Regions from separate parts of the Thalassotalea coralli genome, predicted to be linked through region 2. Evidence: predicted binding sites of a transcription regulator. Region 2 holds the regulator's gene; the other holds the start of a gene.
The links. Region 2 encodes MetJ, which represses methionine synthesis genes. Its sites were predicted from a motif close to TAGACGTCTAGACGTCTA; they were not measured.
Positions count from the first base shown of each region.

Region 1: a site for MetJ is predicted at 1,174-1,191, ahead of metK (methionine adenosyltransferase). Genes of this name have one in related genera too.

Region 1 is NZ_JBVVBK010000010.1:600-4,023, reverse strand. Features, by position in the region: RNA gene ssrS (6S RNA) at 1-135, shown strand, start outside; gene murI (glutamate racemase) at 199-999, shown strand; gene metK (methionine adenosyltransferase) at 1,271-2,458, shown strand; gene trhO (oxygen-dependent tRNA uridine(34) hydroxylase TrhO) at 2,552-3,424, opposite strand, start outside.
Region 2 is NZ_JBVVBK010000003.1:18,899-22,322, forward strand. Features, by position in the region: gene metL (bifunctional aspartate kinase/homoserine dehydrogenase II) at 1-698, opposite strand, end outside; gene metB (cystathionine gamma-synthase) at 741-1,898, opposite strand; gene metJ (met regulon transcriptional regulator MetJ) at 2,076-2,408, shown strand; gene ACOB80_RS08365 (hypothetical protein) at 2,466-2,816, opposite strand; gene ACOB80_RS08370 (malic enzyme-like NAD(P)-binding protein) at 2,890-3,424, opposite strand, start outside.

The DNA of each region.
Region 1 (3,424 bases), on a different contig from region 2:
TTACCTAAGGGAATTAAGTTATTGCTATTGTGCAAGCCTGACACGTATCAGGAAGCCTACGGTGATAGCACAATTTCCGCCCTGAACACCCGGTGTTCATGGGTCTAACGTTAGTTGTCGTTTTCCAGAAGCCATACCTTTACTTTCAAGTAAAAAGGTCATATAACATAGCAAGTTCTGAATTACCCCGATAACACTTTGCACGCATTAAAACACTCTCCAATAGGTATCTTTGATTCTGGCTTAGGCGGCCTGTCAATCACTAAATGCATTACACAGTTATTACCTCAAGAATCTATTATATATATTGCAGATCACTTAAAAGCACCTTATGGAGAACTAGGTGAACAAGCCATTATCGAACGGGTTAACTTAATTGCCGACTACCTGGTTTCGCAAGGTGTAAAAGCGATAGTACTTGCATGTAATACCGCAACGGTAAGTGCTATCAACCAGTTACGAGAGCGAATTAAGATTCCTATTATTGGAGTTGAGCCAGGAATAAAGCCCGCTGCCCTAGCAAGTGACAATAAGAAAGTAGGCATTTTAGTGACTCAAGCGACGTCAAAAAACGATAAGTTTATACAGTTAGTTAAAGAACATAGTAACGGCTGTGAAGTTTATACCCAAGCTTGCCCAGGACTTGTTAACCTTATTGAATCAGGTTTAAAAGATAAGGTGGCAACTAAAGCATTACTTGAAAGTTTCATTAATCCTTTAGTGAAAAAAAATGTCGACACCGTTGTTTTAGGGTGTACCCACTACCCTTTTATCAAAGATCAGCTTCAAACATTAGCCGGTGAGCACATTAATATTATCGAAACATCAGAACCTGTAACAAAGCAACTCAGTAGGACGCTCAATGTTAAGCAAATGCTTGCCGAACCAATGTTTCAACCAATTCGCTCCTTTTACTCGACGAATCTAACAGACAAAGTTAGCGCTGTAGCATCTCAGCTATGGCAAGAAAAATTACTGATAGAAAGTTTAAATTTATAAGTATTTATTTTACATGCAAAGATCTAATCGCTAGACCTTAACGTACACTTTACCGGAACCGTTATTTTCCCTTTGAGATTGATAGCACTTTACTATCGATTCGCAACGCTAATTAAGCTTCGCTTTTTATATTAGTGAGGAAGACTAATAGGCAAAAGTTCATTTTAGGCCATTTAGACGTCTAGGCGTAAAAAAGTAGATATTATAAATTAACCTAGGTACAATGCTTTCCATTATCGAAAACTGACTTTAAATGAATACATGAGGTCTTATGTCTAGACATTACTTTACTTCTGAATCTGTTTCAGAAGGTCACCCAGATAAAATTGCCGATCAAATCTCTGATGCGGTATTAGACGCAATTATTGCTAAAGATAAGCACGCTCGCGTTGCTTGTGAAACTATGGTTAAAACTGGTGTCGCAATTATTTCTGGTGAAATCTCTACTTCTGCTTGGGTAGATTTAGAAGATTTAACTCGTAAAGTAATTTGTGACATCGGTTACACTTCTTCAGATGTAGGTTTTGATGGCGAAACCTGTGGCATTATGAACCTTATAGGTCAACAATCTACCGAAATCGCTCAAGGTGTTGATCGCGCAAAGCCAGAAGATCAAGGTGCTGGTGACCAAGGTCTAATGTTTGGTTACGCAACAAACGAAACCGAAACCTTAATGCCTGCCCCACTTTACTATTCACACCGTTTAGTTGAGCGTCAAGCAGAAATGCGTAAGTCGGGTGTATTACCTTGGTTACGTCCAGATGCGAAATCTCAAGTAACGTTTGTATATGAAGATAATAAGCCAGTTGCAATTGATGCTGTGGTACTTTCGACACAGCACAACCCTGAAATATCACAAGATGACCTACACGAAGCAGTAATGGAAAACATTATTAAAGCGGTGTTACCAGCTGAGTTATTAAACGAAGACACTAAGTACTTTATTAACCCAACGGGTCGATTCGTTATCGGTGGCCCTGTTGGCGATTGTGGTTTAACCGGTCGTAAAATTATTGTTGATACATACGGCGGTATGGCTCGCCATGGTGGCGGCGCTTTCTCAGGTAAAGATCCATCAAAAGTTGATCGCAGTGCTGCTTATGCAGGTCGCTATGTTGCGAAAAACATTGTAGCTGCCGGACTTGCTGATCGCTGTGAAATTCAAGTTTCTTACGCAATTGGTGTTGCTGAGCCTACTTCTATCTCAATCGAGACGTTTGGTACAGGTAAGGTATCTGAAGATAAGTTAATCGAGTTAGTACGTGAACACTTTGATTTACGTCCTTATGGCATTACTAAAATGCTAGACCTATTACACCCGATGTACCGTGAAACTGCAGCTTACGGACATTTTGGACGTGAACCATTTGAAATGACTGTTGGCGATGACACATTTACTGCTTTCTCTTGGGAGAAAACAGACAAGGCTGACGCATTGCGCGCATCTGCGGGCATCTAAGAAGCTTCTTAATCATAAAAAAGAGCGGCAATTGCCGCTCTTTTTTTATGTGAAAATTATTTACTCAATTCACTAAGCAGTATTACGAAGATACTACTTCTTTGCTTGTTCCTGTTTCACTGCCAGTTTATCAGCTCTACGTTGAGCAATCACCTGCTCTACATCACCACCAATGTGATTTTCACCGCGTTCTTTCGCTAAGTTAATTTGCTTTTCTCGTTCCGCAAAACGTTCACGTTGCTCAGGCGTATATTTATCTACGCACTTAGGACAACTAACACCTTTAATATAATGCTCGCTTTGTTTTTCCTCTTCAGTGATTGGATAACGACAAGCAAAGCATTGATCATAAATGCCTTGTTCAAGGCCATGAGTTACAGCAACGCGTCCATCAAAGACAAAACAATCGCCTTTCCACATTGAATCTTTTTCTTCTACTTCTTCTAAGTACTTCAAGATGCCGCCCTCTAAGTGGTAAACATCTTCAAATCCTTGCTCTTTTAAATAAGCAGTCGATTTTTCGCAACGAATACCGCCAGTACAGAACATCGCAACTTTCTTGTGCTTAGTTTTATCTAAGTTTTGGGCAACGTATTCTGGAAACTCTCTAAACGTTTCTGTATTTGGATTAACAGCATTTTCAAATGTACCAATCTCCACTTCATAATCATTACGAGTATCAATAAGTAAAACTTCAGGGTCTGAAATCAGCTCGTTCCAATCTTTAGGTTTAACGTAGGTACCAACAGTATGGCGAGGGTCTATGCCTTCAACTCCCATAGTGACGATTTCTTTCTTAAGCTTCACTTTAGAACGCTGGAATGGATTAGATTCAGCATATGAAAACTTATGGTCTACACGACCTAGCCTTTCGTCTTGAGCTAGATGATCTAAGATACCTTTAACAGCTTCGTCGCTACCTGCAATAGTACCGTTAATACCTTCATTTGCTAATAACAAGGTGCC
Region 2 (3,424 bases):
TTTCTCGCATTAGTAAGAGCAGCCATGATTGTTGCAGAATAATCACTACCATTGCGGCCTAGAGTACAGCTATAGCCGTTTTCGTCTTTGCAAATATAGCCCGTAACAATTGTTAAGGTGTTACTTAACCGCTGCTGAGTAAATTGTCGCTTACTAATCTCATAGTCAACATTGCCGCTTGTTTCGCTATCAATGACAAGAAAATCTCTGGCATCTATTGATTGACTTGGACAAACGCTCTCGGATAAAACCGCCGAAAGCAATCTAGCTGACCAGACTTCACCAAAAGCCAGTACGTCCGATTCGAATTGCTTTGGATTTTGTTTCAGCCAAATATCTAGCTGCGAAATATCAGCCTTTAATGCTTCTGCTAATCTAGAAGCACTTGCTGCATTAAGTAACTCATCAATAAGCAGGAGCTGACTTTGTTCAAGCGCAGATATTGCATCCGTCAACTCATGACTTTCTTCAAGTGCTAACTGAAACAAAGCAAATAACGCATCAGTTGTATCGCCATTTGCCGACACCACAATTACGTCATGTAGCTGACAATGTTGTCGAATAATATCAATTACGCGCTGAATACACTGAACAGTTGCGAGGGAACTTCCACCAAATTTGTGCACATTAGTGGCGTGTTTAAGCAATTGATTTTGCTGAGCAGTTAACTGATTTTCTGCATTTGACGGACTGTTCATTTTTCTTCCAACGACTACTTAATTCGGTTTACCTACAAAAGATTATGCTTGGCTAGCATGCAAAGCTTGATTCAAATCTTCAATTATATCTTCGATGTCTTCAATGCCTACAGACAATCGTACTAACGACTGGCTGATACCAGCAGCTATTTGTGCTTCCAATTCCATGCCTGCATGAGTCATTGTTGAAGGATGACTAATTAGGCTCTCTACGCCACCTAGGGATTGCGCTAGGGTGAACAACTGAACGCTAGCAAATAACTTCTTAACAGCCTCGACACCGCCTTTTACTTCAAAACTCATCATTGAGCCAAAGTCGTATTGTTGTTGTTTGGCTAACTCATGACCTTGATGATCTTCAAATCCAGGGAAATACACTTTTTCTACTGCAGGGTGCTCTTTTAAAAACGACGCCACTTGATTAGCGTTCTCTTGGTGCTGTTTCATACGAACAGGTAATGTTTTTAAACCGCGAAGCGCTAAGTAGCTGTCAAACGCAGAGCCTGTAATACCAATACAATTTGCCCACCAAGCTAACTCTTCACCTAGCGCTTGTTCACGTGTCACTAACACACCACCCACAACATCACTATGACCATTAATAAATTTTGTAGTTGAATGGAAAACAATATCGGCACCCAGTAACAACGGCTGTTGCAATACTGGCGATAAAAAGGTGTTATCTACCGCAACTAACGCCCCAGCTGCTTGGCTTTGCGCTGTGATAGCTTTGATATCCACCAAGCGCATTAAAGGGTTACTCGGTGTTTCAATTAACACTAACTTAGGTTTCTGAGCTAAAGCTTTATCCAATGCATCTTGATCTGATTGGTCAACAACAACAAGCTTAAACTGCCCTCTTTTGGCTAAATGAGTAAATAAACGATAACTGCCACCGTAACAATCGTGTGGGATAACCACGGTATCGTCGACAGAAAGTAACTGACAGATAAGATGCACAGATGACATTCCGGTGCTGGTCACAATACCAACAGCACCTTGTTCTAAATCAGCAATAGCTTGAGCAAAAGTCGCTCTAGTTGGGTTACCCGTTCGAGAATAATCGAATTGGCGTTTATCGTTAAACCCTTTTAACGCATACGTGCTAGATAAATGGATCGCAGGTATAACTGCGCCATGATGCTCATCAGTATTTATGCCAGCTCTTACCGCTGTTGTTGCTAGTTTTTTGTCTGTCATGTGCGTTACCTTACCAAAAAATGCCGTTTTAGATGTTTGGACGTCCAAAAGTCTAAACCTTTTAAATTTTCCATGCAACAACTTTAGACTTCTAAACTTCTACACTTTCATTATTGACTCATGCTATCTAACGGGTAAAATCTCTTATTGTAATTAGGTTTTATCATTGAGGTACGCATGGCAGAGTGGAACGGGGAATATATTAATCCCTATGCTGAACATGGAAAAAAAAGTGAACAAGTTAAGAAAATAACCGTTTCAATTCCACTACGAGTATTAAAAGTACTAACTGACGAGCGTACTAGACGCCAAGTTAATAATTTACGCCACGCAACTAATAGTGAGTTGCTATGTGAAGCGTTTTTGCACGCATTTACCGGTCAACCACTTCCGAGTGACGAAGATCTTGCGAAAGATAACGAAGAAAAGTTACCCGCAAGCGTTCGCAAAATTCTTGAAGAAAAAGGTATTACTGATTTTAGTCAATACGAATCTGACGAAAACGAGTAGCAATTCACGAAAATCCGTGTAATAAAAGGAGGCTTTAAGCTTCCTTTTTTGTCGCCATCAATTTATTTCGCTATCACTTTCTGCCGTTATTAGGCAATCGACAAGCCCGAACAACCAGCCGAACAATAATACCAATAACAGATAAGTAATTAACTCCCAATCTAAGTAAATTGGGTTTAACTGCATTTCCTTCGCTATGGCCGTTTGCGTTAACGCAAGTTTACCCGTTTTTACTTTTTCCACTAAAGGCATAATTTTAGATACTGCCTCGTAAAAGAATAACACTAGGGCAAAAGTAAAGGTGCTGATTAACAGCCAACCTCGTTTCGGGCGATTTAATGTTAGCTGACCTATGCCAGGATAAACGAGGAGATTAAATAGAAATGCTTTGAGTTTGGGCTTAGCCATACAATCACTTACTTGAACAAAACTATAGTGAACGGCAGGACACATTGCCGTGTCACTATAGAATAATCAAGCTTTATGCGTTTTGCATATAGTTTTCAGGCATTTCTAAAGCAGCAACGCCAGAATCAACCGCGGCTTGTGCCACGGCTTTAGCAACACGACCACATAAACGAGAGTCCATTGGCTTTGGAATAATATAATCTTTGCCGAACTCTAATGCAGTTTCACCACTTGCCGCTAATACTTCTTGTGGCACAGGCTCTTTCGCCAATTCACGGATTGCATGCACACAAGCAACTTTCATTGCATCGTTAATTGTGCGAGCGCGAACATCTAATGCACCACGGAAGATAAACGGGAAACACAATACGTTGTTAACTTGGTTCGGGTAATCAGAACGACCTGTTGCGATGATCACATCTTCACGAGCAGCCTTGGCAACTTCTGGCTTTATTTCTGGATCAGGGTTAGAACAAGCAAAGATAACTGGATTGTTCGCCATCATTTTTACATGTTCTTCACTAAGAAGATCTGGGCCAGAAACACCAACAAACACGTCTGCGCCATCAATCACGTCTTCAAGAGTGCGTTTATCAGTATTGTTAGCA